DNA from 4 places in the Telluria sp. ZB4P36 genome. Region 3 is predicted to be linked to each of the others. Evidence: predicted binding sites of a transcription regulator. Region 3 holds the regulator's gene; each other region holds the start of a gene.
What was found. The regulator FNR, encoded in region 3, switches genes on or off when oxygen is low (the NO sensors DNR and NnrR bind a similar motif). The targets are predictions, from matches to a motif close to TTGATNNNNATCAA.
Positions count from the first base shown of each region.

Region 1: AC56LK_RS18115 (glycine-rich domain-containing protein) is a predicted target of FNR. The motif match lies at 5,905-5,918, and genes of this name have one in related genera.
Region 2: AC56LK_RS08455 (KamA family radical SAM protein) is a predicted target of FNR. The motif match lies at 2,011-2,024, and genes of this name have one in related genera.
Region 4: AC56LK_RS06295 (carbohydrate kinase) is a predicted target of FNR. The motif match lies at 2,538-2,551, and genes of this name have one in related genera.

Region 1 is NZ_JCASIE010000014.1:137,396-144,560, reverse strand. It holds gene AC56LK_RS18150 (HAMP domain-containing protein) at 1-200, opposite strand, end outside; gene AC56LK_RS18145 (response regulator transcription factor) at 193-885, opposite strand; gene AC56LK_RS18140 (MFS transporter) at 882-2,150, opposite strand; gene AC56LK_RS18135 (CDP-6-deoxy-delta-3,4-glucoseen reductase) at 2,210-3,238, opposite strand; gene AC56LK_RS18130 (SDR family oxidoreductase) at 3,388-4,296, shown strand; gene AC56LK_RS18125 (hypothetical protein) at 4,293-4,520, shown strand; gene AC56LK_RS18120 (hypothetical protein) at 4,770-5,036, shown strand; gene AC56LK_RS18115 (glycine-rich domain-containing protein) at 5,090-5,731, opposite strand; gene AC56LK_RS18110 (sensor histidine kinase) at 5,974-7,165, opposite strand, start outside.
Region 2 is NZ_JCASIE010000004.1:182,470-189,634, forward strand. It holds gene AC56LK_RS08450 (MFS transporter) at 1-499, opposite strand, end outside; gene AC56LK_RS08455 (KamA family radical SAM protein) at 520-1,917, opposite strand; partial or broken gene AC56LK_RS08460 (acyltransferase family protein) at 2,065-4,038, opposite strand; gene AC56LK_RS08465 (cache domain-containing protein) at 4,239-4,694, shown strand; gene AC56LK_RS08470 (methyl-accepting chemotaxis protein) at 4,722-6,425, shown strand; gene AC56LK_RS08475 (DNA-3-methyladenine glycosylase) at 6,429-6,998, opposite strand; gene AC56LK_RS08480 (HDOD domain-containing protein) at 7,165-7,165, shown strand, end outside.
Region 3 is NZ_JCASIE010000030.1:23,054-30,218, reverse strand. It holds gene AC56LK_RS23975 (DUF2474 domain-containing protein) at 1-32, opposite strand, end outside; gene cydB (cytochrome d ubiquinol oxidase subunit II) at 34-1,041, opposite strand; gene AC56LK_RS23965 (cytochrome ubiquinol oxidase subunit I) at 1,044-2,516, opposite strand; gene AC56LK_RS23960 (hypothetical protein) at 2,745-4,397, shown strand; gene fnr (fumarate/nitrate reduction transcriptional regulator Fnr) at 4,493-5,245, shown strand; gene AC56LK_RS23950 (AraC family transcriptional regulator) at 5,283-5,984, shown strand; gene AC56LK_RS23945 (tetratricopeptide repeat protein) at 6,023-7,081, opposite strand.
Region 4 is NZ_JCASIE010000003.1:234,117-241,281, reverse strand. It holds gene AC56LK_RS06305 (LysR family transcriptional regulator) at 1-448, opposite strand, end outside; gene AC56LK_RS06300 (pseudouridine-5'-phosphate glycosidase) at 459-1,367, opposite strand; gene AC56LK_RS06295 (carbohydrate kinase) at 1,370-2,491, opposite strand; gene xapA (xanthosine phosphorylase) at 2,765-3,604, shown strand; gene AC56LK_RS06285 (phosphopentomutase) at 3,624-4,817, shown strand; gene deoC (deoxyribose-phosphate aldolase) at 4,814-5,770, shown strand; gene AC56LK_RS06275 (aldehyde dehydrogenase family protein) at 5,789-7,165, shown strand, end outside.

The DNA.
Region 1 (7,165 bases), on a different contig from region 3:
TCGCTGCCGGGGCGGGGCAGGCTGCCGTGGCGGGCAAAGTGACTGTCGATGGCGGCTGCCTCGCGCATCATGAGCCGTTCCACCAGCATGTCTTCGGTGACGTAGGCGATGATTACCGCCAGGCCCGTGTAGCACAGGCAGATCAGGATGGTGAAGCCTGCCAGCGCGGCGAACAGGCTGTGGCGGATCGATCTAAACATCGCCGAGGTCGAGGCGGTAGCCCAACTGCAGGATGGTGGCCAGCATCTTGCGTCCGGAGGCTTGTTCCAGCGCCTTGCGCAGGCTGTAGATGTGCGACTTCAGGGCGTCGCTGTCGGGCGGGCTGGCGCCCCACAGGTGCTGGACCAGGGCCGCGCGCGGAACCGGCCGCGGGTACTCCCGGCACAGCAGGAGCAGGATGTTGAAGCCGAGCTGGGTCAGGGCCAGCGGCGCGCCGTCGTAGAGCGCGCGTTTTTCCCTGGTGAGCAGCGTCAGGGGCCCGACGCGCATCTCCTGCTGCTGGTGCAGGGCGCCGCGCCGCGCCAGCGCTTCGCAGCGCAGGGCGACCTCGCGCAGGTCGAAGGGCTTGGCCAGGTAATCGTCGGCGCCTTCGCGGAAACCCTGGGCTTTGTCCTCGAAGGCGTCGCGCGCCGTCAGCATCAGGACCGGCACGTTGCTCGGCGCCCGTGCCTTGATCTCGCGGCACACCTGCAGGCCGTCGACGTCGGGCAGGTTCAGGTCGAGCAGCACCACGTCGTAGGGCTGCTGCGTGGCCAGCCGGATGGCCAGGGCGCCGGTGCCGGCGTGGTCGGGCTGCCAGCCCAGGCCTTCGAGGAAGTCGACCAGCTGGCGGGCGATGGTCGGATGGTCCTCGACCACCAGCACGCTCAGCACCGGGCGGCTCATGCCTTCACGCTTTCTGGTTCCTTGTCGTGGTGCGGGAAGCGGTCCATGCGCGACAGCACCGGGAACAGCACTGCCCACAGGCCGGTCACGACCAGCGTGGCCGCCCCGCCCAGCAGGATCGCGCGGGTCAGGCCGAGCCAGCCGGCGGTGACGCCCGATTCGAATTCGCCCAGCTCATTGGAAGCGCCGATGAAGACCGAGTTCACCGCGCTGACGCGTCCCCGGATGTCGTCCGGCGTCTCGTGCTGCACCAGCAGGTGGCGGATGTAGACGCTCACCATGTCGCCGGCGCCGAGGATGAACAGGGCGGCCAGGGCCACCGGCAGGCTGTCGGTCCAGCCCATCACCAGCGTGCAGAGGCCGAACACGGCGACGCCGCCGAACATCCACAGGCCGACCCGGCGCGTGATCGGATGGAAGGCCAGCACGATCGAGCACAGCGCCGCCCCCAGGCCGGGCGCGCTGCGCAGCCAGCCGAGGGCGGTGGGGCCGGCATGCAGCACATCGTGCGCATAGGCCGGCAGCAGGGCGGTGGCGCCGCCGAACAGCACCGCGAACAGGTCGAGCGAGATCGCGCCCAGCACGATCGGGCGCGAGCGCACGAAGCGCAGGCCTTCGAACAGCGAAGCCAGGCTCACCGGGCCCTGGCTGCGTGCCTGCCGGGCCGCGCGGGTGCGCGACATGCACAGCACCGCCACCGTCAGCAGGCTGGCCGCGACCAGGTGCACGGTCATCGGGCCGAACACGTACAGCAGGCCGCCGACGATCGGGCCGGCGATCACCGCCACGTGGAAACTCGAGGAGCCCAGGGCCACGGCCTGGCTGAAGTCGCGGTCCGGCACCAGGTTCTTCAGCACCGCCTGCGAGGCCGGCATCATGAAGGCGCGCGCGGAGCCGAACAGCACCAGGATCGCGAACACCGGCCAGACGACGCTGCTGCTGGTTGTCGAAGATGCGGCGGTGAAGCCGACCAGCAGCAGGCTGCAGAGCAGCTGGGTGGCCATGCACAGCAGGACGATGTTGCGGCGGTTGTAGCGGTCGGCCACGTGGCCGGCCCACAGGATCAGTACCAGGAAGGGCGCGAACTGCGCCAGGCCGATCAGGCCGAGGTCGAACAGGCTGCCGGTGATCTGGTAGACCTGCCAGCCGATGGCCACGCTCTGCATCTGCACCGCGAGGGTGCCGAGGAAGCGGCCGGAGAGGTAGAAGGCGAGGTTGCGGTTGCGCAGGACGGCCAGGCCGCTGGAAGAGGACAGCAGGGACATGAAGGGCTTTCGGGGACAATGCTGGGTTGCTACCCATGCATTGTGCCCGAATCTGGCCCTTATGGTTGGGCCAGGTCCGCTTCGCTGGTGAAGGCGTCCGCGAAGAACTCGTCTTCCGGCAGTCCGCACTGGGCCACGTAGTCGCGCCGCGCCGATTCCACCATGATGGGCGCGCCGCAGGCATAGACCTGGTGGCCCGACAGGTCCGGGATGTCCTGCATCACGGCCGCGTGCACGTAGCCGGTGCGGCCCTGCCAGGCATCTTCCGGCAGCGCGTCCGAGATCACCGGGACGTACCGGAAGTCCGGCAAGGTGGTTTCCCATGCGCGGCACAGTTCGTCCATGTACAGGTCCTGCGGGCGGCGGCCGCCCCAGTACAGGCGCACGGGGCGGGTGGACTTCAGGTGCATCAGGTGCTCGACCAGGGCCTTCACCGGGGCGAAGCCGGTGCCCGAGGCCAGCAGCACGATCGGCTTGTCGGATTCCTCGCGCAGGAAGAAGGTGCCGAGCGGGCCTTCGAAGCGCAGGATGTCGCGCTCCTTCATGGCGCCGAAGACGTGGTCGGTGAACAGGCCGCCCGGCAGGTGGCGGATGTGCAGCTCGAGCGGGCCGCTGAACGAGGGCGCGCAGCCGATGCTGTAGGCGCGGCGCTTGCCGTCCTTGAGCAGGAACTCGACGTACTGGCCGGCGCGGTAGGCCAGGGCTTCGTTGGCCGGCAGCTGCAGCGTGACGATGGCGACGTCAGGGGCGGCCTTGCGGATGCCGGCGATCCGGGTCGGCATCTTGCGCACCGGGTACTCCGAACTGCCGCCCACTTCGCGCGCTTCGATCACCAGGTCCTGCTGCGGCACGGCGCAGCAGAACAGCGACATGCCCTGGGTCTTTTCGACGTCGGTCAGGGCGCGCTGCTGGTGCGGCTTGTGGGTCAGTTCGCCGTCGAGTACCTTGCCCTTGCACGAACCGCAGGCGCCGTTCTTGCAGCCGTAGGGCAGGCCGATGCCGGCCCGGATGGCGGCGGAGAGGACGGTTTCGTCGGCTTCGCAGGTGAACTGGTGGCCACTGGGCTGGACGGTGATCTGGAAGGTCATGCGGTGTAGGCGGTTGGTGGCTGCGCGCGGCAAGCCGTTGATTCGACAGGGTTTGATGGGCGGTATTCTACACCGCCACCTTGAAAGCCGCGAAACGCCGGCCGGGGCGCTGTGCTAGAGTAGCAAGCTTTCATCCCGCACCCTCGTCCATGATCCAGCCCGCCCCTTTCCACCGTCCACGCCTGCTCGTCGTCGGCTGCGGCGACGTCGGCATGCGCCTGCTGCCGCTGCTGGCCGGGCGCTTCCGCATCTTTGCCCTCACCAGCCAGCGCGAGCGCTGCGCCGAACTGCGTGCCGCGGGCGCCGTGCCGATCGTGGCGGACCTGGATCGTCCGGCGACGCTGCGCCGCCTGCGCGGCCTGGCCGACTGGGTCGTCCACCTCGCGCCGCCGCAGCCCGAAGGCAGCGTCGACCGCCGCACGCGCCACCTGGCGGCGGCGCTCGGCAAGGCGGCGCGCCTGGTCTACGTGAGCACGAGCGGCGTGTACGGCGACTGCGGCGGCGAACTGGTACGCGAGACGCGGCCGGTGGCGCCGCGCAATGCCAGGGCGCAGCGCCGCGTCGATGCCGAGCGGGTGCTGCGCGCCTGGGCGCTGGCAGGCGGCGCGCGCCTGGCGATCCTGCGCGTGCCGGGCATCTATGCCGCCGGCCGCCTGCCGATCAAGCGGCTGGAGCAGGGCACGCCGGCCCTGCGGCCGGAAGACGACGTGTACACCAACCACATCCACGCCGACGACCTGGCGCGCATCGTGGCGCTGGCCTTGTTCCGCGCCGCCGGCGGCGGCCGGGTGCTGCACGCGGTGGACGATACGCGCATGAAGATGGGCGACTATTTCGACGCCGTGGCCGACGCGTTCGGGCTGGCGCGCCCGCCGCGCCTGCCGCGCGCCGAGCTGCAGGCAGTGGTCACGCCGACCCTGCTGTCCTTCATGTCCGAATCGCGCCGCCTGGACAATACGCGGCTCAAGGGCGAACTGCGCGTGCGGCTGCGTTATCCGGATGTCGCGGCGGCGCTGGCGCAGGTACAATCGGGCACCCAGAACGAGAGGCCAGCATGACCTATGAAGAATACCTCGACGAAGTGACCACGCTCATCGTCGAAAAATACGGCGTCAAGGACGCCGCCGCCATCAAGATCGTCGTCGCCGCGCAGGACAAGGAATATTTCGTCGCCCACGACGACAATCCCGAGATGCGCACCGTCGAACGGGCGCATACCGACGCGCGCACCCTGTACCAGGCCAGCGGGCTGGCCAAGGCCGCTCCCGCGAAAAAGAAGTAATCCTTCCGCCGCCCTGCAGCCGGGGCGGCATTTCCCTCAGACCTTCGAAGGCTTCCGGCCTTGCCGGAGGCCTTCGTGCGTCCCTGCCTTCAAAAATGACAGCGCCTTGTGCAAACATCAAGTCGAGTGTGTATCATTTCGTCCGTTGGTAAAAAAGCCATACGAATGATGCCTTTGCGGCCCGGTATGCAAATAATTCCCTAAAGACCACGGAAAGTGGCAAATAACTAACAATCCTGAAAGAAGCACATGCCCATCAGACGCCTTCCGCCCGGCGCGGAGTACGACCCGAACCGCGTCCTCGACGCCATCATCGCCAGGCTCCGCCTGAAGAACGACGCCGCGTTGTCGCGCGTGCTCGAAGTCGCGCCGCCGGTAATCAGCAAGATTCGCCACAATACGCTGCCGATCGGCGCCACGCTGCTGCTGCGCATGCATGAGGAGAGCGAGTTCAGCATCCGTGAACTGCGCGAGCTGATGGTCAGGCCGCAGCATGGCCACGCGCTGGCCTGCTGAATGAAAAACGGCCGGTATGGCCTGTCGCCATACCGGCCGTTGAGGGAGAAAAGTCAGGCTGCGTGCGACAGCGCCTTGCCCGGAGCGGCGCAATATTCGACGGCATCAGACTGCGCTTGCGACGGCTTGCCGGGCGAGGAGCAGAAGGCGTACGCGGCATTGACGGCTTCGCGCGGCTTGCCCGGCGAAGAGCAGAAGGCGAACGCGGCGCCGGCGGTTTCGCGCGGCTTGCCCGGCGAGGAGCAGAAGGCGAACGTGGCGCCGGCGGTTTCGCCCGGCTTGCCCGGCGAGGAACAGAATGCATTCGCTGCGTTCGCGGCAGACCAGGCGCCGAATTCCGCTTCGTAGATTTCGCGCATGCGCTCGCCTCCGGCAGCGTGGTCGCCGTCGCTCGCATTGGCGCCGATGCCGACGTACGGATAGTGGTGCAGGAAGTAACCGAACACGGCTTCGCAGTCCTGCGCGTACTTCATCGTGTCGAGGATGTGATAGTGCCAGAAGGTGTCGACGTCGACGGTCGGCGAGGCCTGCGCGTCGGGGTATTTCTTCATCAGGAAGAGGAAGCGGCGGTATTCCGTTTCCACTGCATCGGCCCGTAACGCGGACCAGCCCTCACCGGATTCCACATGCATCAGTTTCATTTTGATCGGAGCGAGATCGAGTGCTGCGAAGGCTGCGAATTCGTTAGTCGACATAGTTATCACCTTTTTATTGAACTGTTTGTTAAGGCATTCTTTTAATCCCTAGTGTTGAAGCGGTACGTCAGAGACTCCTCCTTAAAGAATGTGGCGCTTTTATCGGAAGCCAAGAACTGCGTCTTGACCGGTGGCAGTGATAGCTATTGTCCTGCCGCCGGTCAGGCTTAATGTTGAGTTCTGTCAACCGAGAAACAGCTGTGCTGAAACGAGACAACATGGCGGCACATCCGCTGCATGTGTCAGGCGATGGCCGGCAACACGACATCGCTGTCGTGTGCACGGAAAGCGGTTGCCCCGGGCAGATATCCGCCCACGGGAATGGTGACGACGATGGTAGTGCCGGTGTCCGGGCCGCTGCTGATCGAAAAGCTGCCGCCGAGGATGTTGATGCGCTCCTCGATGCCGACCAGGCCGAAGGAACCGTTGCGGTTGCGGCTGCCCGGCTGCATGCCGATGCCGTTGTCGCGGATCGTCATGGTCAGCATGTCCGCGTGCCGGTGCAGGTCGATCCGTACCTTGCTCGCACGTGCATGCCGCGCCACGTTGTTGAGTGACTCCTGCAGGATGCGGAACAGGGCGGTGGCGGACTGATCGTCGATGTGGTATTCGGTTTCGTCCTCGACCAGCTCGCACGCGATGCCGGTGCGGCGCGCGAAGTCGCTCACCTGCCAGTCGACCGCCGCATTCAGGCCGAGGTCGAGCACGTTCGGCCGCAGGTCGTTGATGATCTGGCGCACGCTGCGGATGGTCAGGTCGATCTGACGCACCGTCGCGCTGGCGCGTTCGTGCAGACGGCCGTGTTTGTCGCGGGTGCGGTTGGCGAGGAACTCGGCCTCGATCTTCAGCGCCAGCAGGTTTTGCGCGAGCTCGTCGTGGATCTCGCGCGCGATGCGCTTGCGTTCGGCTTCCTTGATCTGTTCCGCGTGCGCCGCGAGCTGGCGCAGCTTCTCGTTGGTAGCCTGCAGCTTGCCCTGGCTCGCGCGCAGCTCGCGCGTCATGTCCTCGGCCATCCGCAGGGCGCTGCGGCGCGAGGAGGCCATGGTCTGGAACAGCGCATACAGCAGGGCCGTGCTGAGCGAGCCGGCGAGGGCGGCCATCCAGGGGTAGTAGAGGTCGAAGCGCGTGTACAGCGCGGACTTGGCGACACTGAAATCGGCGCGCCACTGGCGCTGGTTGAATTCGATCGGCAGGCTGGCCTTCAGCAGTTCGGCGTCGTCGGACACGGGCGGCGGCAGGTTTGCCGCCGCATGGCTGTCGTACAGGACCGCGCTGATCCGGTTCTCGCCCGGTTCCTGAGGCACATCGTTGAGGTCGGTGAGGACCAGGCGCACCCCACCGACCGGGAAACCCTCGAGTACGCCGTTGACCATCTTGTTGACGCCGAAACCGATGCCGACGGAGCCGAGATAGGCGGCGCGGCGCTGGGCGACG
Region 2 (7,165 bases), on a different contig from region 3:
CGAGCACCAGGCGCACCGGCATGGTGGCGGTGGCCGCTCCCAGCCCCCCTACCGCGATCAGGTAGCCGTGCACCGAGGGCAGCTTGCTTGGGGTGATCCAGGTGGAGACCGCCTTGACCGCCGCCATGAAGCAGCCGCCCAGGCCCAGTCCCATGATGGCGCGCGCCGCCATCAGCTGTCCGAAGCCGCTGCCGCGCGAGAACAGCAGCGCGCCGATGGCGCCGACCAGCATCATCGCCAGCTGCACCTTGCGCGGCCCCCAGCGGTCGAGCGCGATGCCGACCGGCAGCTGGACCAGGGCGAAGGCGAAGAAGAAGGCGCTGGTGAGCAGTCCCAGCTCGGCCGGGGTGAGCGCGAGTGCGCCCACCAGGTCGGGGGCCAGCACCGCGTTCACGTTGCGCAGCAGCGTCGACAGGTAGTGTCCCAGCGCGAACGGCAGGAACACGTAGAAAAAAACCGCCACGCCGGACAGGCGTGGCGTGCTGGTCTGTTCCTGCATGGCCGGGCCTCGACCAGGTCTCAGGCCGCGTCCTGGGCCGTGTTGCCGCGCAACTGCCCCGCCGGCACCAGGGGGATGACGCGCCCGCCGGGGCCGCGCAGCGGGCCGCCGCTCTCCTGCTCGAAGAAGAACTTGTCGCGCCCGAAGGCGGGCTTGAGGTGGTCGAGCCAGGTGGCGTCGGCATCGTACTTGGCGAAGAAGGGACGGCGCACCCACTCCGGATTGCGCGCCTGCAGGAACTGCAGCGCGAACAGCTTCTCGCCGTTGATCGTGACCACGCCGTCGATCACCACCTTGCCCGGGAAGGCGCTCATCGAGGGACCGCGCACGGTGCGCGACAGGCCCGACACCATCGAATAGGCTTCCTGGAAGATCTGGTGGGCGCGCGCCAGCGGCAGCGCGAAGTAGTCGCGCGGTCCGGTGTCGCGCTCGACGAACATGTAGTACGGGATGGCGCCCAGGCGCACGCCGGTGGTCCACAGTTCGGCCCAGCTCTTCGGGTCTTCGTTGATGTGGCGGATCAGCGGGCCCTGCATGCGCAGCGTGGCGCCGGTGCCGACGATGCGCTTGACCGCCTGCTGGGCTACGGGCGCGCGCAGCTCCACCGCGTGGTTGTAGTGGCCCATGATGGCCAGGTTCTTCCCCGACCTGACCACCTTCTCGAACAGGCGCAGCAAATCGTCGCTGTCCTTGTCCGACACATAGCGCTGCGGCCAGTAGGCCACCGACTTGGTGCCGATGCGGATGTTCTGGATGTGGGCCAGGTTCGGCTCCAGCAGCGGCTCGAGGAACTCGGCCAGCGAACGGGTATTCATGATCATCGGGTCGCCGCCGGTGATCAGGACGTCGGTGACGCCGGGATGGGTCTCGAGGTAGGCCACCAGCTCGCTGCTTTCGCGGGCGTCGAACTTCATGTCGTCCATGCCCACGAACTGCGGCCAGCGGAAGCAAAAGGTGCAGTAGGCGTGGCAGGTCTGGCCCGAGCTCGGGAAGAACAGCACGGTTTCCTTGTACTTGTGCTGCAAGCCCTTGAGCGGAGCGTCGTTCACGCGCGGGACGTTGTGCGTCATCTGGCCGGCCGGGTGCGGGTTCATGCGCATGCGGATGCCGTGCACCAGCTTCGCAATGGCCGCCTCGTCCTTCTTGTACAGCACCAGTTCGCGCAGCTGCTCGTACTCGTTCGAAGGCAGCATGTCGCGGTGCGGGAAGGTGAGCCGGAAGATCGGATCGTCCGGCACCTTGTCCCAGTCGATCAGCTCCTCCAGCACGTAGGCGTTCACGCGGAACGGCAGCACATGGGACACCACCTGCACCGCTTCCTGCAGCTCCGGCGTCAGCCATTGCCACTGGCGCGCCAGGTGGATCGTCTGCCGGGTATAGGGCTTGAACTTGGAGGGAGTCGATTCGGTCGTGATCACGGGAGTTCTCCAGGAAACGAGGGGATGAAATATCCGGCATGGGTAAAACGTTGCCGACAAGAATTCATCTTACGTTGCGGAAATTAGCCCGGATTGCCGTCAATCAATCAGACAGTTCCTACGGTGGGGGTTAGAACAAGAGGAGCATTATTTCGACCCGCGCCGGCGCATCCATTCGGCGAAGTGCCGTCCGACCCGCAGGTCGCCGTCGTAGCTCAGGTGGTTGGCGTCGCGGTACATCAGGCGTCCGTCGATCATGGCGCGGCAGCTGCTGTCGTCGCACAGCGTGCTGGACGAATCGAATCAGGCGATCTGCGGGAATTCCCGGGCGAAGCCGCGCAGGACCTCGCGGTGCTGGCTGACCTGCTGTTCCCATTCGGCGCGCGTGATCGCGCAGGGCACGCGGGTGGCCGATGACGCGACCCCGGCGCGCTTGATGCACGAACGCGGATCGAAGCCGATGTTCGGCACGTCGTTCATGAAGATCACGCGCTTGCCGGCGGCGGTGAAGCGGCGGAAGGTCTCGCGCGCCGCATCCACCGGGACGCGGTGCTCGGGACCGGTGCCGAAGCGCAGGTGGGTCGAGAACACCACGGTCTTCACCGAGGGCATGCCGAGGGCCAGTTCCAGCATCGGTTGCGTGGCCTGCTGGTAGGGGTCGCCCTGGGGGTCGAGGCCCCAGTAGGGATGGCGGGTACCCAGCATCAGGAGGTTGTCGCCGACGCCGCTGTAATAGGTCGTCAGGCCGGCGACCACGTGGTAGGCGTGGCTGTCGCCCAGCAGCACCACGGTCGGATCCTTCGCCACGTCGGCCAGCAGGCAGTATTCGTAGGACGAATCGAAGCCGTAGCGCTTCTTGCAGGCCTCGGAATTGGCCTTGTCCTCGACCACCACCAGCGCTTTCTGGTTGGCCAGGTTGTCCTGCACCGGCTTGCGGCCCGGCAGGCCTTCGTTCAGGTAGATATATCCGCCGGTGGCGGCGCAGGCGGCCATCAGCACGCACAGCGCCGCAACCTTGCCGCGTCGGGCGCCGGGCCCGCCGCGCAGCGGGCGCTCCACCACCCGCCAGGTGAGCCAGGCCAGCAGGAGCGCCAGCAACAGCGCACCCGCGCGGATGGCCGGCGCCGGCTCGCGCGACTCGATGATCTGGGCGAAGGACAGCAGCGGCCAATGCCACAGGTAGAGCGGGTAGCTGATCAGGCCGATCCAGACCATAAGACGGTTCGACAGCACGACCCGGTTGAACCAGGCCTGCGGTCCGGCGCCGATGAGCAGCAGCGCACCGAGCGCGGGCAACAGCGCGAACCAGCCGGGGAACTGGTCCTTGCGCGTGATCAGCGCCAGCCCGGCGGCCAGCAGGGCGACACCTAGCCAGGCAAGCAGGTTGGGCGCGAAGCGCGGCAGCCCCATGGACCTGCCGGCCGGGCGCGCATGCAGGCAGGCCAGGCCGGCGCCCAGCAGCAGTTCCCAGGCGCGGCTGGCCGGAGAATAGAAGGTGGCGCTGGCGTAGTGGGCGACGCCGCCGACGTTGAGCGCGAACGAGGCCAGCGCCAGCAGTGCCGCCAGCGCGAGCAGGTTGGCGCGCAGCCGCCAGCCCAGCAGCAGGACCGCGGGCCACAGGATGTAGAACTGTTCCTCGATGCCGAGCGACCACAAGTGCAGCAGCGGCTTGGTGTCGGCCGCGGTGTCGAAGTAGCCGACCTGGGCCCAATAGAAGAAGTTGGCGGCGAAGCCGGCGCCGCCGACCACGTGCTTGCCGAGCTGCTGGTACTCGTCCGGGAACAGGGCCAGCCAGCCGAAGGCCAGGCAAGACCCCAGCACCAGCACCAGGGCAGGGAAGATGCGCCGCACGCGGCGCGCGTAGAAGCCGGCGAAGCTGAAGCTGCCCTGCTCCAGCTCGCGCAGCAGGATGCTCGAGATCAGGAAGCCGGAGATGACGAAGAAGATATCGACGCCGATGAAACCGCCCCGCAGCACCGATGGGAAGGCGTGGAACAGCAGCACCGACAGCACGGCGACGGCGCGCAGGCCGTCGATGTCGCGGCGGTAGGCCAGGTGGGCAGCAGGCGGCGGCGCCGGCGCCTGCCTATCCTCGAAGGGAATCTGTTTCTCTAGCTTCATGCCAACCCACCAACAAAACCGCAGATTCTACATGAGCTAATTTCATTAAAACAACTTTTCTACCTTAAATCCAACACCGCTTTCCACCCTTGCTGCGCAATGCAATTGCGCCACCGCAATCCCCGCCATTTCCACCCCGGTACATTTGCCAATGCACTTTAGCAATATTGGTCCCAAAAATTCCACTCGAGGAGTCAACAATGAAACTGTTCGCATCTACCGCCGCCCTGTGCCTGGCCATCGCCGCCGCCCCCGTCCTCGCCAGTGGCCCGACCGAGAAAGACGCCATCGCGATGGTCGAGCGCGGTGTTGCCCTGGTCAAGGCCAAGGGCAAGGATGAAATGATGAAGAAGATTAATGCGAAGGATGCGGAATACGTCCAGGGCGAGCTGTACATGGACATTCGCGACCTGAAGACCGGCATCGTGCTGGCCCACCCCTACAACCCCTCGATCGTCGGCAAGGACCTGACCGACGTGCCTGACGCGAACGGCAAGAAATACCGCCGCGAGATCATCGAACTGGCCGCCGCCAAGGGCAAGGGCTGGGTCGACTACCAGTACAAGAACCCGACCAGCGGCAAGATCGAGCCGAAGACGACCTTCATCCAGCGGGTCGACGATGTGGTGCTCGAAGTCGGCATCTACAAGAAATAAGCTGTTCGTCCACGCCCGGAGCCAAGCATGCTGAACAAACTACGGATCGGCCCGAAACTGCTGCTTGCCCCGGGCCTGGTGCTGGTGCTGCTGACGATGCTGTCGGCCGCCGCCTATTACGGCATGGTGCGCCAGAACGCCTCGCTCGAGCACATGGTGCAGGTGCGCGCCGCGCGCCTGCAGGCCGTGGCCGACGTGGCGGGCGAAGCGCGCTTTGCCCATGCCAACATCTACCAGCTGCTGGCCTGGGTGAACGGCAGTTTCGCCCAGAGCCGCCTGGCCGCCCTCACCGCCGACATCCACAAGAAGCACGCGTCGATCGCGACCAGGCTGGGCGAGCTGGCGAAACTGGCCGAGCCATCCGAGCGCGCACCGATCGAGAACTCGCTGGCGGCGCTGGCGAGCTACCGCAAGATGGTCGGCGAGACCATCGAGCTGGCCCAGGTCGACCAGTCGATCGCCACCAACTCGATGCAGAAGGCCGAAAAACAGTTCGTGGCGCTCGACGCCGGGCTGCAGAAGCTGGCGGCGCTGGAAAAGAAGCTGAGCGTGGAAGCGCACGCCGCCGCCAAGGCCGAATTCCGCTCGCTCGGCCTCACCATGGCCGGCCTGGTGCTGCTGTCGATCACCCTGTCGCTGGTGGTGACGATGCTGGTGCGGCGCGCCATGCTGGCCGACATCCGCTCGATCGCCACCGTGGTGAACGACCTGGCCGACGGCCGCCTGCGCGCCTCCGGCACGCCGGGCGGCGGCCGCGACGAAATCGCCGACACCTCGCGCGCGCTCGACCACAGCATCACGCGCCTGGACGGCGCCCTGCGCAGCATATTGAACTCGGTGCGCTCGATCGACACCGCCTCGAAAGAGATCGCCAGCGGCAACCTGGACCTGTCGACCCGCACCGAGCTGCAGGCCGGTTCGCTCGAACAGACCGCCAGCACCATGGAAGAACTGACCACGGCAGTCAAGGAAAACGCCAAGAACGCGCGCCTCGCCTCCAACCTCGCGGCCGAGGCGCAGCAGCTGGCCTCGAACGGCGGCCAGGCGGTCGGCCGCGCGGTGGCGACGATGGAATCGATCCAGGCCAGCTCGCGCAAGATCGTCGAGATCACCGGCGTGATCGACGGCATCTCGTTCCAGACCAACCTGCTGGCTCTGAACGCCGCGGTGGAAGCGGCGCGCGCCGGCGAGCAGGGGCGCGGCTTCGCGGTGGTGGCGGCCGAAGTGCGCACGCTGGCGCAGCGCTCGGCGGCGGCGGCGCGCGAGATCAAGGCCCTGATCGCCGACTCGGTGAAGATCATCGAGGACGGCAGCGCCTCGGTGAGCGAGGCCGGCGCCAGCATGGGCGACATCGTCGCCTCGGTGAAGCAGGTGAACGACATCATCGGCCGCATCAGCATCGCCAGCACCGAGCAGGCCGACGGCATCGCCGAAGTGAACAAGGCGGTCGGCCAGATGGACGGCATGACCCAGCAGAACGCGGCGCTGGTGGAAGAAGCCGCCGCCGCCGCCGAAAGCCTGCACGAACAGACCGTCAACCTGGCCAAGGCGGTGTCGATCTTCAAGTTCGACGGTATCGATGCCGCGGCGATCGAGGAAGAGGAAGGCGACGAAGGCTTCCAGGGCCTGCAGGAGCGGCGCGCGCCCGGCAGCGCGATGCGCGGGCGCGTGCTTGCGGCCCTGCCTGCGGCTGGCAAGAAGGCCGAGGCTCAGCGCCGGCGCAGTGCCTGAGGTTTAACGAAACGGACGGCTGACGAAGCGGGATCCGGCCAGGCCGAAGCGCCACGGGACGTCCATCGCCTTCGAAATCCCGATGCGCGGCCCGGTCACGACTTCCAGTCCAGGGGGACCGGGCAGCAGCTCGAAGGGCGCGCCCGACAAGGCCATGCCGTTGTGGGCACGGGTCACGCCCAGGGCCTGGCACAGCTTGCCGGGACCGGAACACAGCAGCCACGCGTCATCCGCATCGCGGCGCCGGCGCATCTCGTCCAGGCCGACGAGCGGCTCGAGCGCCCGGATCAGGACCCCGGCGCCGTGTCCCTCCTCGCGGCACACGAAATTCAGGCACCAGTGGATGCCGTAGGAGCGGTAGACGTAGGCATGGGCGGGCGGGCCGAACATGGCGGCGTTGCGTTCGGTGGGACCGGAAAAGGCGTGCGAGGCCGGGTCTTCGCGGTCGTAGGCTTCGGTCTCGACGATCCGTCCGCCGACGCCGTTTACCAGCACCGTCACCCCGATCAGCTGGCGTCCCACATTCTGCGCCGGCTGGGAAAAATCGATTCCTGCTATTGTCGAAATGGCCATGCGCGGATTCTAACCCGGGCCAATTTTCCTTGTCGCGTTGGTGTAGTGACACAAAATATTGTTCTGAAAATAATACTTTTACATTGCTTTGCTGCAATGAAATCAGCACTGGGGTATAGTGGCACGGTTGTTCGTTTCTCTTCCGCAACTCGCCCTGCCCCTGCCCA
Region 3 (7,165 bases):
TTGCGCCGGGCCGCGCCAGGCCGGGTCGCCATCTCAGTGATACCCCGCGTCGGCCTTGACCTTGCCCCGGAAAACCCAGTACGACCAGCCCGTGTACATCAGGATGATCGGCAGGATGAGCAGGGTGCCGACCAGCGCGAAGCCCTGGCTGCTCGGGGGTGAAGCCGCCTCCCAGATGGTGATCGCGGGCGGCACGATGTGCGGCCAGATGCTGATCGCCATGCCGCTGTAGCCGAGGAAGATCAGGGACAGCGCCGCCACGAAGGGTACCCGGTGCGGCGCGCGTGTGAGCGAACGCAGCAGAAGCACGATGAAGACCAGCACCAGCACCGGCACCGGCGCCAGGAACAGGATGTTCGGGAAGCTGAACCAGCGCTCGGCCACCGCCGGATCGCGCCACGGGGTCCAGATGCTGACGATGACGATCGCCGCCAGCAGCATCAGGGCGAAGGGGCGGGTCACCTGCACCATGCGCGCCTGCAGCTCGCCCTCGGTCTTCATCACCAGCCAGGTGGCGCCCAGCAGGGTGTAGGCGATCATCACGCCGACCCCGGCCAGCAGCGGGAAAGGGGCGATCCAGTCGAGCGGCCCGCCGGCATAGCTGCGTCCCGAGACCGCGATGCCGTCCAGGAAGGCGCCCAGCGAGACGCCCTGGAAGAAGGACGCCACCACCGAGCCGCCGATGAAGGCCTTGTCCCACAGGTGGCGTTCGTGTTCCTTGGCCTTGAAGCGGAATTCGAAGGCCACGCCGCGGAACACCAGGCCGACCAGCATGAAGATCAGCGGCAGGTAGAGCCCCGACAGGATGATCGAATACGCCACCGGGAAGGCCGCCAGCAGCCCCTCCCCGCCCAGCACCAGCCAGGTCTCGTTGCCGTCCCAGACCGGCGCCACCGTGTTCATCATGGTGTCGCGGTCGCGCTTTTTCGGGGTGAAGGGGAACAGCAGGCCGATGCCCAGGTCGAAGCCGTCCAGCAGCACGTACATGAAGACGGCGAAGTAGATGATGACCGCCCAGATGACGGTGGTGTCGATACCCATGCCTAGCCCTCCCGTTGCCCGTCGTGCGGCCCGCCCGGCCCTTCCGGCCCCGGCTCGTCGTCGTTGCCGACGTCCGCCGCGGACAGCGGCCGCATCGGCGTGCGTTCTTCGCCCGGCCCGCCCTCGGTGGGCCGGTTCAGCTCGAAGCGCTGCGGCCCCTTGCGGATCATGCGCAGCAGGTAGACGGTGCCGGTGCCGAACACGAAGAAGTAGGCGGCCACGAACAGCACCAGGGTCAGGGCCAGCGTGGCGGCGCCGTGCGGCGAGACCGCGTCGGCGGTGCGCAGCACCCCGTAGACCACCCAGGGCTGGCGCCCGACCTCGGTGGTAGTCCAGCCCGCCAGGATGGCGATCAGGCCGGCCGGCCCCATCCACAATGCGAAGCGCAGGAAGGGACGGCTGTGCCACAGGCGCGCTTCTCCTCCCCGCTTGCGGCGCAGCCACAGGCTCCAGGCGCCCAAGGCGATCATCAGCAGTCCGAGGCCCACCATCAGGCGGAAGCTCCAGAACACGATCAGCGCGTTGGGCCGGTCCTCGCGCGGGAAATCCTTCAGCCCCGGGATCTGCCCGCGCCAGCTGTGGGTCAGGATCAGGCTGCCCAGGTGCGGGATGCCGACCGCGTACTTCGTCCTTTCCTCCTCCATGTCCGGCACGCCGAACAGCAGCAGCGGGATGGCCTTGTCACCCTCGTTCTGCCAATGCCCTTCCATCGCCGCCAGCTTGGCCGGCTGGTGCTTGAGCGTATTCAGGCCGTGGAAGTCGCCCACCACGGCCTGGACCGGCGCGACCAGCAGGATCATCCACATCGCCATCGACAGCATCTTGCGCACCGCCGGGTTGTCGTGCCCGCGCAGCAGCTGCCAGGCTCCGGAGGCGCCGACGATCAGCGCCGTGGTGAGGTAGGCGGCGATCACCATGTGCAGCAGGCGGTAGGGAAAGGAGGGGTTGAACACGATCGCCAGCCAGTCGGCCGGCACCATGCGTCCGCCCTCGATCGCATAGCCCTGCGGGGTCTGCATCCAGCTGTTGGCGGCCAGGATCCAGGTGGCCGAGATCAGGGTCCCGACCGCGACCGCGCAGGTGGAGGCGAAGTGCAGGCCCGGACCGACGCGGGTCCAGCCGAACAGCATCACGCCCAGGAAACCGGCCTCGAGGAAGAAGGCGGTCAGCACCTCGTAGGACAGGATCGGTCCCATGATGCTGCCGGCGAATTCGGACAGGTAGCTCCAGTTGGTGCCGATCTGGTAGGCCATCACGATGCCGGACACCACGCCCATGCCGAAGGTGACGGCGAAGATCTTGAGCCAGTAGTGGTAGAGGTCGACGTAGACCTGGCGCCCCGTGCGCAGCCAGCACAGCTCGAGGACGGCCAGGTAGCTTGCCATGCCGATTGTGATTGCTGGAAACAAGATGTGGAAGGACATCGTGAACGCGAATTGCACGCGCGCCAGATCCAAAGCGGACAAACCGAACATGCGGGCTCCTTCGCTCGTCGTACTCCGTTGTGGTGTCCAGAATCTAGCATGCGGGATGGGTGCGCACGCTTGGCGATGTCGATTTGATACGCCGAAGACTGCCGTCGAGGGCCACTGATCCATATTAATGGTGCGTCAGATCGGTCCTGCCGGCCCGAAGCACTCGTCTATATTGGCTGACGATTCACGCCCTCCGATCATCCACCCTGACCACACGAGGAGAACAACATGTCACCAAACGACCGTCTTGACCGCGATGCCCTGGTCCTCGACCGGCCCCGGACCCCGGACCAGCCTGCCGGTTCCTCGGACATTCGCGGCCCCTGGGCCGAAGCCGAGGCCCGGGTCGCGCAAGCCACCGTGCAGCCGGTGCTCCAGGGGGACGGCTTCACCTACCGGCACGACTGGGGCGCGCGGCGCGGCGAATGGCTGTTGCGGCTGAACTGGAACGCCATCCAGCCCGGCTCGAGGGTGTTCGTGGCGATCGGCGAAGGCGTACCGGGCGGACCGCCTGCCGGCAAGTTCATCGGTGCGGCGCGCTACACGGTGCACAACGTGGCCCCGCGCTGGAACGGCGTCGACGTCTGGATCAACATCGAGTGGAGCTCGGACATCTCGCTCTACGTCGATTACCTGATCGTCAACCCGCCCGTGACGCCCCCGGACCTGCGCACGGTCTCGGTCACGGTGCACCGCCACAGCAGCGTGGCCCTGAGCGAGGCCGACGCCGACCGGATCCTGGCCGACATGGGCACCATCCTCCAGAACGACGACACCGGCCCGGACGTCGCGACCCCGGTCCGTTTCGTGCGCAACGGCGAGGTCCGGGTGCTGCCGGCGACCGTTCCCGGCACCATCCAGACGGCGGCCGACCTGACGGCGCTGCTGAGCGCGGGCACCGGGATCAAGGTCGTGCAGGCGATCCGCTGGTGCGGCGGCCCCGGCGACAGCATCATCGGCTGCGCCCCGGTCGGCAGCGCCTCGGTCAACGTGGCCGCGGTGCGCTTCACCGCCAGCCAGGAAGGCCTGATCTGGGTGCATGAATACGGCCACAACTGCGGCCTCGGCCACCGCACCGACGACCCGCGCGCCGTCATGTACCCGTCCGTCGGCACCGACCACAACGTGGTCAATGCGGCGGAGTCGACGGCATACTTGGCAGGCCCGCTCACCATCACCGGCAATGTGATGCCGGCCGGCGGCTGCTCCTGCGGTGCGGGCGGCCTGCAGGCGCCGGCCGACGTGCGCGACTTCGTGTCCCGCCACTGGGTCGAGGGCGTGCCCTGGGAGCTGGCCTCGCAATACGGCGAGCAGGATGCCCGCCTGCTGCTCGACTGGCTGGTGCAGGAGCCCGGGCAACACGACGAGTTCCTGACCCAGATCGTGGCCACCCTCGGCTATATCGGCAGCGAGATCGCGGTCCAGCCCCTGATCGACTTCGTGCAGGGGCCGCGCACCGGCCGGGCGGTGTTCAATGCACGGAATACCGCCCTGCTCCGCCTGGGCGACCTGGCCAACCGCAGCGGCAGCCAGGCCGCGCTCGACTTCCTGATGCGGGTCGCAGGCGACATGGGCCTGGCGCGCGCGCTGGCGGCGTCCCAGGCATCCGAAGAAGCGGCCGAGGCGGCCAAGGTTCGGGGCGTGGTGGCGCCGACCCTCGACACCCTGGCGGCCGAGCTGGCCGTGGCCGCGACCTTCGGGCTGGCCCTGGCCGGGACGGCGCAGTCGCAGCAGACCGTCGACGCGCTCAAGGGGGATGCCGACGCCTTCGCGACGGTGAACCAGGCGGCGCTGGAGGCGGCCGAGATCGCCGCGACCGTGCGCGCCAGGGGCCGGGAAGAGTATTACAGGATGAAGGCGGAACACCGGCATCACCTGTAACCGACCTGCCCTCGGGAAAATGAAACCGGGATGCAGACCGGCCGTCTATAATGGCTGCGTCAGCATTTCGGTTTTTTTTCGCCATGAACCAACCCATGTCGCTTCCGGGCGAAGCGCCGGTCAGCATCCAGGCCCTCAAGACCAGCTGCGGCGCCTGCAGCATGCACCAGCTGTGCCTGCCGATGGGGCTCGAGGATGCCGACATCAACCGCCTCGACCAGATCATCGGCCGCCGCCGCCGCCTCGCGCGCGACGAGCGCCTGTACGCCATGGGCGAGCCCTTCCGCAACCTGTACGCGGTGCGCTTCGGGCATTTCAAGACCTACCAGGTGAACGCGGCCGGCGAAACCCAGATCACCGGCTTCCAGATGGCCGGCGAACTGCTGGGCATGGACGCGATCAGCGGCACCCACCACTGCGATGCCGTGGCGCTCGAGGACAGCGAGGTCTGCGAGATCCCCTTCACCCGGCTGGAAGAGCTGTTCGGCCAGGTGCCTGCCCTGCTGCGCCACTTCCACCGCATCATGAGCCAGGAAATCACGCGCGAGCAGAACGTCATGCTGCTGCTCGGCAATATGCGGGCGGAGCAGCGCTTCGCGGTCTTCCTGGTCAACCTGTCGGCGCGCTATGCCGCACGCGGCTATTCGCCGAACGGTTTTCAGCTGCGCATGTCGCGCGAAGATATCGGCAACTACCTCGGCCTGACCATCGAAAGCGTCAGCCGCCTGCTGTCGCGCTTCAAGAAGCAGGGCTGGCTGCAGGTCGACAAGCGCGACCTTACCCTGCTCGACCCGGTCAAGCTCAAGGCGCTGGCGGCCGGCACCGACGTCTGCAGCCCGATGGGCTAGTTCAGCCGCGATGGCCGCGCCCCTGCGCGATGCGCATGTGGACCTCCATTTGCGCAGCGATGGCGAGACCCGCTTCCGGGACCGCCATGCCTATGCCCAGCTGGTACTGCCCGTCTGCGGCGAAGTCGCGCTCGAGATCGAAGGACGCCAGGGACGGCTCGATCCGCTGCACGCCGCGCTGGTGGCGCCCGGTTCCTGGCATTCGCAGTGCAGCCCGGTCGCCAACCAGTCCCTGATCCTCGACGTGGGCGCGGCCAGCTTCGAACAGGGACCGTGGCAGCGGCTGCTGGAGCGCCCCTTCACCGCCATCGGCCCCCCGCCCGCAAGCTGGTCGAATTCATGGGCATCCTGGCCGCCACCCAGCCGCCCGCCCCATCGGTGCTGCAGGGCTGGACGCCGCTGCTGCTCGACACCCTCACGCTGGGAACAGCGCAGCCGGCCTGCTCGCCCGCATCGAGGTCGAACCCGGCCTGCCCTGGAACACCGACAGCATGGCGCGCACGGTGGGCCTACCAGCCGCCTGCATGCCCTGTTCCGCCTCGAACACGACAGCACGCCCCATGACTGGCTGCTGGCCTGCCGGCTGCGGCGCGCCTGCGAGTGGCTGGCCGCTACCGAACGGCCGGTGGCCGAGATCGCGCTGGCCGCCGGGTTCTCGGAGCAGAGCGCCCTGACGCGGGCCATGCGCCGGGCCATGGATACGACGCCGGCCGCCTATCGGCGCGCGCAAACGCGATAGCAATTGTCCGCGCGGTTACGCGAGTTACATAGAGGGACTTAGTGCTTGAAGGAGCTGATCAATGCCGGTAACCCGGCGACACTGGTACGCGCGGCAGTGCTCAGTGGTGTTGGTCCGGTGAACCAGGAAGCCCGAATGCGCTCGGCCTGCAGTTTTTCGTCCTCAGATAGCCCGGCCTGTACGGCCGCCAATCGGTTCGCGAGTTCCTTGGGAGTGTTGGGGAGCTGTTCGCCAAGGAGGAGCATGAGAGCGAGTCCTTTCACCTTGTCCTTCGAACCAACGCTCGAAAAATAATTTGCCAGGTATGCTGTTGATGGCATGAACGCTTGGCGAGACGCCTTTTCCCACCACATTAAAGCGGTGTTGAGGTCCCCCTTCTTGCCAAAGTAAATGGCAACATCGTGCTGGGCGATGTCATAGCCGCCTTCTGCAGCGCGAAGCTTGTACTTCAATGCGGACTGTTCATCCAATGGCACAACGCCAGGGAACTGTCCGGCGAAGTAGCAACCCAGCTTGTACGAAGCAAGTAAATTCCCGGATTCCGCCGCCTCGGAAAAGTAGCGGAATGCTGTCTTATTGTCCTGGGGAGTTCCAATGCCATTATTGTGGAACATCCCGAGGTGGTACTTGACCTCCGCGTTACCGGTCCCAGCGAGCACGGTAAGTTGTTTGACCATCGCCGCAGGCGATGTGTCGGCGGCGTTGGCCGGTGATGCGCAGACGAAGACAACGCTGACAAGCGAAAGAAGTCTTTTGGCAATGTGCATGATATGTATCGCAACCCCTAAGCTAAAGTGTATCAAATGACGCCACAATACATGGCTTGACCGTGCTCGTGTCATCGCCAGCCGGCCCTGAATGATTGATGCGTTCCTTATCAACGCCCAAATTTTGCGAGGACGCCACATCTGGAGGGCCTTCCAGCCCGCCACTGCCGCGCATACCGCAAGCGAAGGGCTGCAGTTCCTCGGCGTCGTGACGGCGGTGGCGATCCCGGCAGGCTGCGCCTGGCCAGGCGCGAGGGCCAGCAGCATGAGCGCCAGCAAGCGGCGCGAGAACCATCGTGAAGCGGATGCGGGAAGCGGGATCGTCGGCATGAGGGGCTCGTGGTAACAGGACGAGCGCATCATGCCGGCTTGGCGGGCTTGTTGAAAGCACCATCGCGGATGGCGCAGCATGCG
Region 4 (7,165 bases), on a different contig from region 3:
CGCGCCAGAAACCCACGTCGATCTGCTTCGCGCGCAGCGCTTCCCACTGGTCGTTCGGTCCCAGTTCGTGGATGGTCCAGGTGACGCGCGGATACTGGCTCTGGAACTGTTCCAGCAGGGCGGGGATCGGACCCCACATGGCCGAGCCGACGATGCCGACGCGCAAACGGCCCACTTCACCGCGGTCGATCTGGCGGATGGTGTCGATCGTCATACGCATCTTGGCCAGCAGCTCGGCGGCCTCGCTCATCAAGGCCTTGCCCGCCACCGTCAGCTCGAAGCTGCGCGTGGTGCGGGTGAACAGGCGCACCCCGAGTTCGCTCTCGAGCTTCATGATCTGCTGGCTCAGCGGCGGCTGTGAGATGTGCAGGCGCTCGGCCGCGCGGCTGAAGCTCTTTTCTTCCGCCACCGCCAGGAAGTAGCGCAGCTGTTTCAGGTCGATCGACATGGTGCGCGGGTCAGCCGTTCAGGGCCACGGCCAGGCGCGCGCCGACCAGCGCGTTGTGCTTGACCAGCGCGATGTTGGTCGCCAGGCTGCGGCCCTGCGTGAGTTCCTTGATGCGCGCCAGCAGGAAGGGCGTCACCGCCTTGCCCTTTACGCCCTGCTGGTCCGCTTCGCCCAGCGCCTGGGCGATGATGGCATCGATTTCCTCGCCCGGCATGGCCGATTCCACCGGCACCGGATTGCCGACCACCACGCCGCCCGCCAGGCCGAGCTCCCACTTGGTGCGGATGAAGGCCGCCTGGGCTGAAGGCGTGTCGAGCTGGAAGTCGGCCTGGAAGCCGCTCTCGCGCGTGAAGAAGGCCGGGAAGCCCGGCTGGCCGACGCTGATCACCGGCACGCCATGCGTTTCGAGGTATTCGAGGGTCAGGCCGATGTCGAGGATCGACTTCACGCCGGCGCAGACCACGGCCACGCTGGTCCGGGCCAGTTCCTGCAGGTCGGCCGAGATGTCGAAGCTGGTCTCGGCGCCGCGGTGCACGCCGCCGATGCCGCCGGTGACGAAGACCTCGATGCCGGCCAGCCGGGCGCAGATCATGGTCGCGGCCACGGTGGTGGCGCCCAGGCGCTTTTGCGACAGCACGTAGGCCAGGTCGCGCCGGCTGACCTTCATCGCGCTAGGGGAGGAACCGAGCAGCTCGAGCTGGTCGTCGGACAGGCCGATACAGATCTTGCCGCCGATGATGGCGATGGTGGCCGGCACGGCGCCGGCGTCGCGGATGAGCTGTTCGACGTCACGCGCGGTCTGCACGTTCTGCGGGTAGGGCATGCCGTGCGAAATGATGGTCGATTCGAGCGCGACGACGGGTTTGCCGGCAGCGCGCGCGGCCGCCACTTCGGGCGAGAACAGGAGGAAGGATTGCATGCTCAGTCCAATACGGTATCAAGAGGGGTGCCACGAACTGGGAAATCCAGATGGGCTGGTTCGAGCGCCGGGCAGACGGTCTGCTTGCACTCGATGGTCATGGCGGACAATTGCAGGCCGCGGCGGCAGGCCAGGCCGAGATCGGTCTCGCCGCTGTGCAGCGACCAGCACACGGCGGCGGCAAAGGCGTCACCCGCGCCGGTGACGTCGACGACGTTGACCGCCGGCGCATCCAGGCGCATCACGCCGCCGGGCGAGGTGTACATGACGCCGCAGGCGCCGCGCGTGACGATCAGGTCCTGCACGCCCCGGCGCTGCAGTTCGAGGCAGGCCGCGCCGATGGCGGCGTCGCCGTCCAGCGGGCGGCCGACGCGGGTCGCCAGCTCGCCTTCGTTCAAGATCAGGAGACGCAGGCCGGACAGGTTCTCGGGCAGGCGCGCCATCTTCGGCTCGGACACGGCCACCAGCACCAGCGCAAGGCCATCGCGCGCCGTGTCGGCGAGCAGGGCGGCGATGCTGTCGAGCGGAAGATTCAGGTCGGCGACCACCAGCGCGGCGCTGGCGCGCTGCTGCCGGCGCGTCGCCAGGAAGGCCGGGCTCAGGCTGTCGTTGAGGGCCATGTCGGCCAGCGCCACCACCATTTCGCCGTCCTGGTCGAGCACCGCGGTATAGGTGCCGCTGCTGACGCCGTCCAGGCGCAGGGCGCCGCGGGTGTCGATGCCGGCGTCTTCGGCGTGGGCCAGCAGGGCACGGCCCGAGGCGTCGTTGCCGACCGCCGTGATCAGTGCCACCGGCACCCCCAGGCGCGCCAGGTTCTCGGCGATATTGCGGGCCACGCCGCCGAAGGATTCGTCCTGGGTGGCCGGATTCGAGGTGCCGAGCGCGAGTTTCCTGATGCTGCGCAGCTTGCGGTCGAGGTTGGAAGCGCCGATGCACAGGACCGGGCGCTGGTCCGGCAGCACGTAGGCGCGCCCCAGGATGCGGCGTTCGCGCACCAGGGTGGCGATGTAGTTGGCCACGGCCGAGCGCGACAGCCCCAGCTGGGTCGCAAGGTCCTGCTGCGAAATGAAGGGATTCGCGCGGATCAGCTCGTACAACTGTTCTTTCTTGGGCAGCTCGGTCACGGTCTTCGGTGGTTTAAACAATTGTTCATCGATACTAGACAAATGTTTGACAAGTGTCAAAGCATATCGGTGCATGCCAACAATACACCCTTCGATTTATTTTTTAAACCAATAAATCGATAAGAAAAATGGTATTTGCCATACATATTGGCCCTCATGCATAGTTATAATATTCCGGCTGATATGTGCCTCTCGCTTACTTTTCAGTAGCAACTCTTTGCGATTCGGTGCCAGCCTCCTCACATCTCCCCGACTCCGCACACAAGGACCACCATGTTCAGCAACACCCCATTTGAAGCAGCAGAAGTCATCAAGGCCCGCAAACCCGGTTTCGCGCCGCGCGCCGCACTGATCCTGGGCTCGGGCCTGGGCGTGCTGGCCGAGCAGATGCTTGACGCGGTCTCGATCAGCTATGCCGACCTGCCGGGCTTCCCGATCAGCACCGTGCACGGCCACGCGGGCGAACTGGTGCTGGGCACCCTGGCCGGCGTGCCGGTGGTGTGCATGAAGGGCCGCGGCCACTTCTACGAAGGCTATGGCGCAGCCGTGATGACCTCCGCCGTGCGCACCTTCAAGCTGATCGGCTGCGAGATGCTGCTGGTGACCAATGCCGCCGGCTCGCTGCGTCCCGAAGTGGACGCAGGCAGCGTCGTGGTCCTGAGCGACCACATCAACCTGCTGCCGGGCAGCCCGATGGCCGGCCCGAACGACGAACGCTTCGGCCCGCGCTTCTTCAGCATGGCCAATGCCTACGACGCCGAGCTGCGCGCCATGATCAAGGAAACCGCGGCAAGCAAGGGCATCACCCTGAACGAAGGCGTCTACCTGGCCTGCCCGGGCCCGAACTTCGAAACCGCCGCCGAAATCCGTGCCTTCAAGGCGCTCGGCGCCGACGTGGTCGGCATGTCGGTGGTGCCGGAAGTGATCTCGGCACGCCACTGCGGCCTGAAAGTGGCCGGCATCTCGGCCATCACCAACCTGGCCGAGGGCCTGACCCCGTTCCCGCTGTCGCACGAGCAGACCCTGAAGTACGCCGCGGTCGCGGCCAAGGACCTGGTCACCCTGATCCATTCCTTCATCGAGCGCCTCGGTTCCACCCCGCGCGCCGCTTAATTCATTCCAGCGAGATTCCATGTCACGCGCATTCATCCTCCTGCTTGACTCGTTCGGCCTGGGCGCCTTGCCCGACGCCGACAAGTACGGCGACGCAGGCGCCAACACCTTCGGCCACATCGCCGCATGGGCAGCGAAAGAGGGCAAGCCGATGGCGCTGCCCAACCTTGAGCGCCTCGGCCTGGCGGCCGCCGCGCACAAGGCCAGCGGCGAGTGGGCCGCGGGCTTCGGCCGGCGCGAGGGCTTCACCGGCGCCTGGGGCGTCGCGCGCGAGCAGTCGACCGGCAAGGACACGCAGAGCGGCCACTGGGAAATCGCCGGCGTGCCGGTGCTGTTCGACTGGGGCTACTTCCCGAAGACCGTGCCGTCCTTCCCGAAAGAGCTGACCGACAAGCTGCAAGAGCTGACGGGCGTGCCGGGCTGGCTGGGCAACTGCCACGCCTCCGGCACCACCATCATCGACGAGCTGGGCGACGAGCACGTCGCCAGCGGCAAGCCGATCCTGTACACCTCGGCCGACTCGGTGCTGCAGATCGCCGCCCACGAAGAGCACTTCGGCCTCGAGCGCCTGTACGAGGTCTGCGAAGCGGCGTATGAACTGGTCAAGCCCTACAACATCGGCCGTGTGATCGCGCGTCCCTTCCTGGGCGAGAACGGCAAGTACAAGCGCACCTCCAATCGCCACGACTACGCCGTGCCGCCGACCGCGCCGACCCTGCTCGACCACGTCAAGGACGCGGGCGGCGAAGTCATCGCACTGGGCAAGATCAGCGACATCTTCGCGGCCCAGGGCGTGACCCAGCTGATCAAGGGTGTCGACAACATGGCCCTGTTCGACCGCCTGGTCGAAGTGGCCGACACCGCACCTTCGAGGTCGCTCACTTTCGTGAACTTCGTCGACTTCGACATGCACTTCGGCCACCGCCGCGACGTCGCCGGCTATGCGAACGCGCTGCACGAGCTGGACGCGCGCCTCCCGGAATTCATGGACAAGCTGCAGGATGGCGACCTGGTCGTCATCACCGCCGACCACGGCTGCGACCCGACCGCGCCGGGCTCGGACCACACCCGCGAGCACATCCCGATGATCTTCTTCGGCCCGACGGTCGCGCCGCAAGAACTGCCGATCGCAAACACCTTCTCGGACATCGGCGCAACCCTTGCCAAGCACCTTGGCGTCAAACCACTTTCGAACGGAACCGCACTGCTATGACCCAGCCCCTGGATTTCAAACGTAATACCGCCGTCGGCCTCGACCTCGGCCTGGTCAAGCACGTCAAGGTGAACCGCAACGCGGCCGACCGCCGCGCCGCCAGCCTGGCCAACCGCCGCACCGTCAAGAAGGAATACCAGGCCGCCTGGCTGATCCGCGCCGTCGAGTGCATGGACCTGACCACCCTGGGTGGCGACGACACCCCGGGCCGCGTCGAGCGCCTGTGCATGAAGGCGATGCGCCCGCTGCGCGCCGACCTGATGCAGGCCCTGGGCCTGGAATCGCTCACCACCGGCGCCGTCTGCGTGTACCACGAGATGATCGGGCCGGCCGTCAAGATCCTGCAGGGCCGCCTGCCGATCGCCGCGGTGTCGACCGCCTTCCCGGCCGGCCTGTCGAGCCTCGAGACCAAGCTGCGCGAGATCGAACTGTCGGTGGCCGCCGGCGCGACCGAGATCGACATCGTGATCACCCGCCAGCACGTCTTGACCGGCAACTGGCAAGCCCTGTACGACGAGATGCTGGCCTACCGCCAGGCCTGCGGCGAAGCGCACGTGAAGGCGATCCTCGCCACCGGCGACATCGTCACCCTGGACAACGTGGCCAAGGCCTCGATGGTCTGCATGATGGCCGGCGCCGACTTCATCAAGACCTCGACCGGCAAGGAAGGCGTCAACGCCACCATCCCGGTCTCGCTGGTGATGACCCGCGCGATCCGCGACTACTACGAGCAGACCGGTTTCCAGGTCGGCTACAAGCCGGCTGGCGGTGTGAGCACCGCCAAGGCCGCGCTGCAGTACCTGACCGTGATGAAGGAAGAACTCGGGAACGACTGGCTGCAGCCGCACCTGTTCCGCATCGGTGCATCGAGCCTGATGACCGACATCGAACGCCAGCTCGAACACTACGTGACCGGCAACTACTCGGCCGCCCATCGCCACGCGCAACCATAAAACAGCATCGGATTCGTCATGCCAACTATTAAAGAGATTCTTCAGACTATGGATTACGGCCCCGCACCAGAAAGCACCAAGGAAGCAAATGCGTGGCTGGACCAGCATGGACGCCGTTTTGGCCTGTTCATCGACGGCGCGTGGACCGAAGCGGCGACTACTTTCGCCACCAGCAACCCGGCCGACGCCAATGAGCTGGCCCAGGTGACGCAAGCCACCGCGGACGACGTGGAACGCGCCGTGCAGGCCGCGCGCCGCGCGCAGCCGGGCTGGGTGGCCCTGGGCGGCCATGGCCGCGCGCGCGTCATGTACGCGCTGGCGCGCCTGCTGCAGAAGCACTCGCGCCTGTTCGCAGTGCTCGAGACCCTGGACAACGGCAAGACCATCCGCGAAACCCGCGATGCCGACCTGCCGCTGGCCGCGCGCCACTTCTACCACCATGCCGGCTGGGCCCAGCTGCAGTCGGAAGAATTCGCCGACTACCGCGCCGTGGGCGTGGTCGGCCAGATCGTGCCGTGGAATTTCCCGCTGCTGATGTTGGCATGGAAGATTGCCCCGGCCCTGGCCGCCGGTAACGCCATCGTGTTCAAGCCGGCCGAGTTCACGCCGCTGACCGCCTTGCTGTTCGCCGAGATCTGCCAGCAGGCCGGCGTGCCGGCGGGCGTGGTCAACATCGTCACCGGCGACGGCGCCGTGGGCGAAGCCATCGTCAACCACCCTGGCATCGACAAGCTGGCCTTCACCGGTTCGACCGAAGTCGGCCGCATCATCCGCAAGGCCACCGCCGGCACCGGCAAGAAGCTGTCGCTGGAACTGGGCGGCAAGTCGCCCTTCATCGTGTTCGACGATGCTGACCTGGATGCAGCCGTGGAAGGCCTGGTCGATTCGATCTGGTTCAACCAGGGCCAGGTCTGCTGCGCCGGTTCGCGCCTGCTGGTGCAGGAATCGGTCTACGACCGCTTCATCGCGAAAGTCAAAGCGCGGATGCAGAACCTGCGCGTCGGCTCGCCGCTGGATAAATCGAACGACATCGGCGCGCTGGTCGACCCGATCCAGCAGCAGCGCATCCACGCGCTGGTGGAATCGGCACGCACCGAGGGCTGCGAAGTGTGGCAGCCGGCCTGCGAAGCGCCGACAGCCGGCTCATGGTACCTGCCGACCCTGATCCTAGGGGCCTCGACCTCGGCCGCCGTCGCGCAAGCCGAAATCTTCGGCCCGGTGCTGGTGGCGATGAGCTTCCGCACCCCGAGCGAAGCCGTGCAGCTGGCGAACAACACCGTCTACGGCCTGGCCGCCTGCGTGTGGTCGGAATCGATCTCGCTGGCACTGGACGTGGCGCCGCAGATCAAGGCCGGCGTGGTGTGGATCAATACCGCCAACCAGTTCGACGCGGCC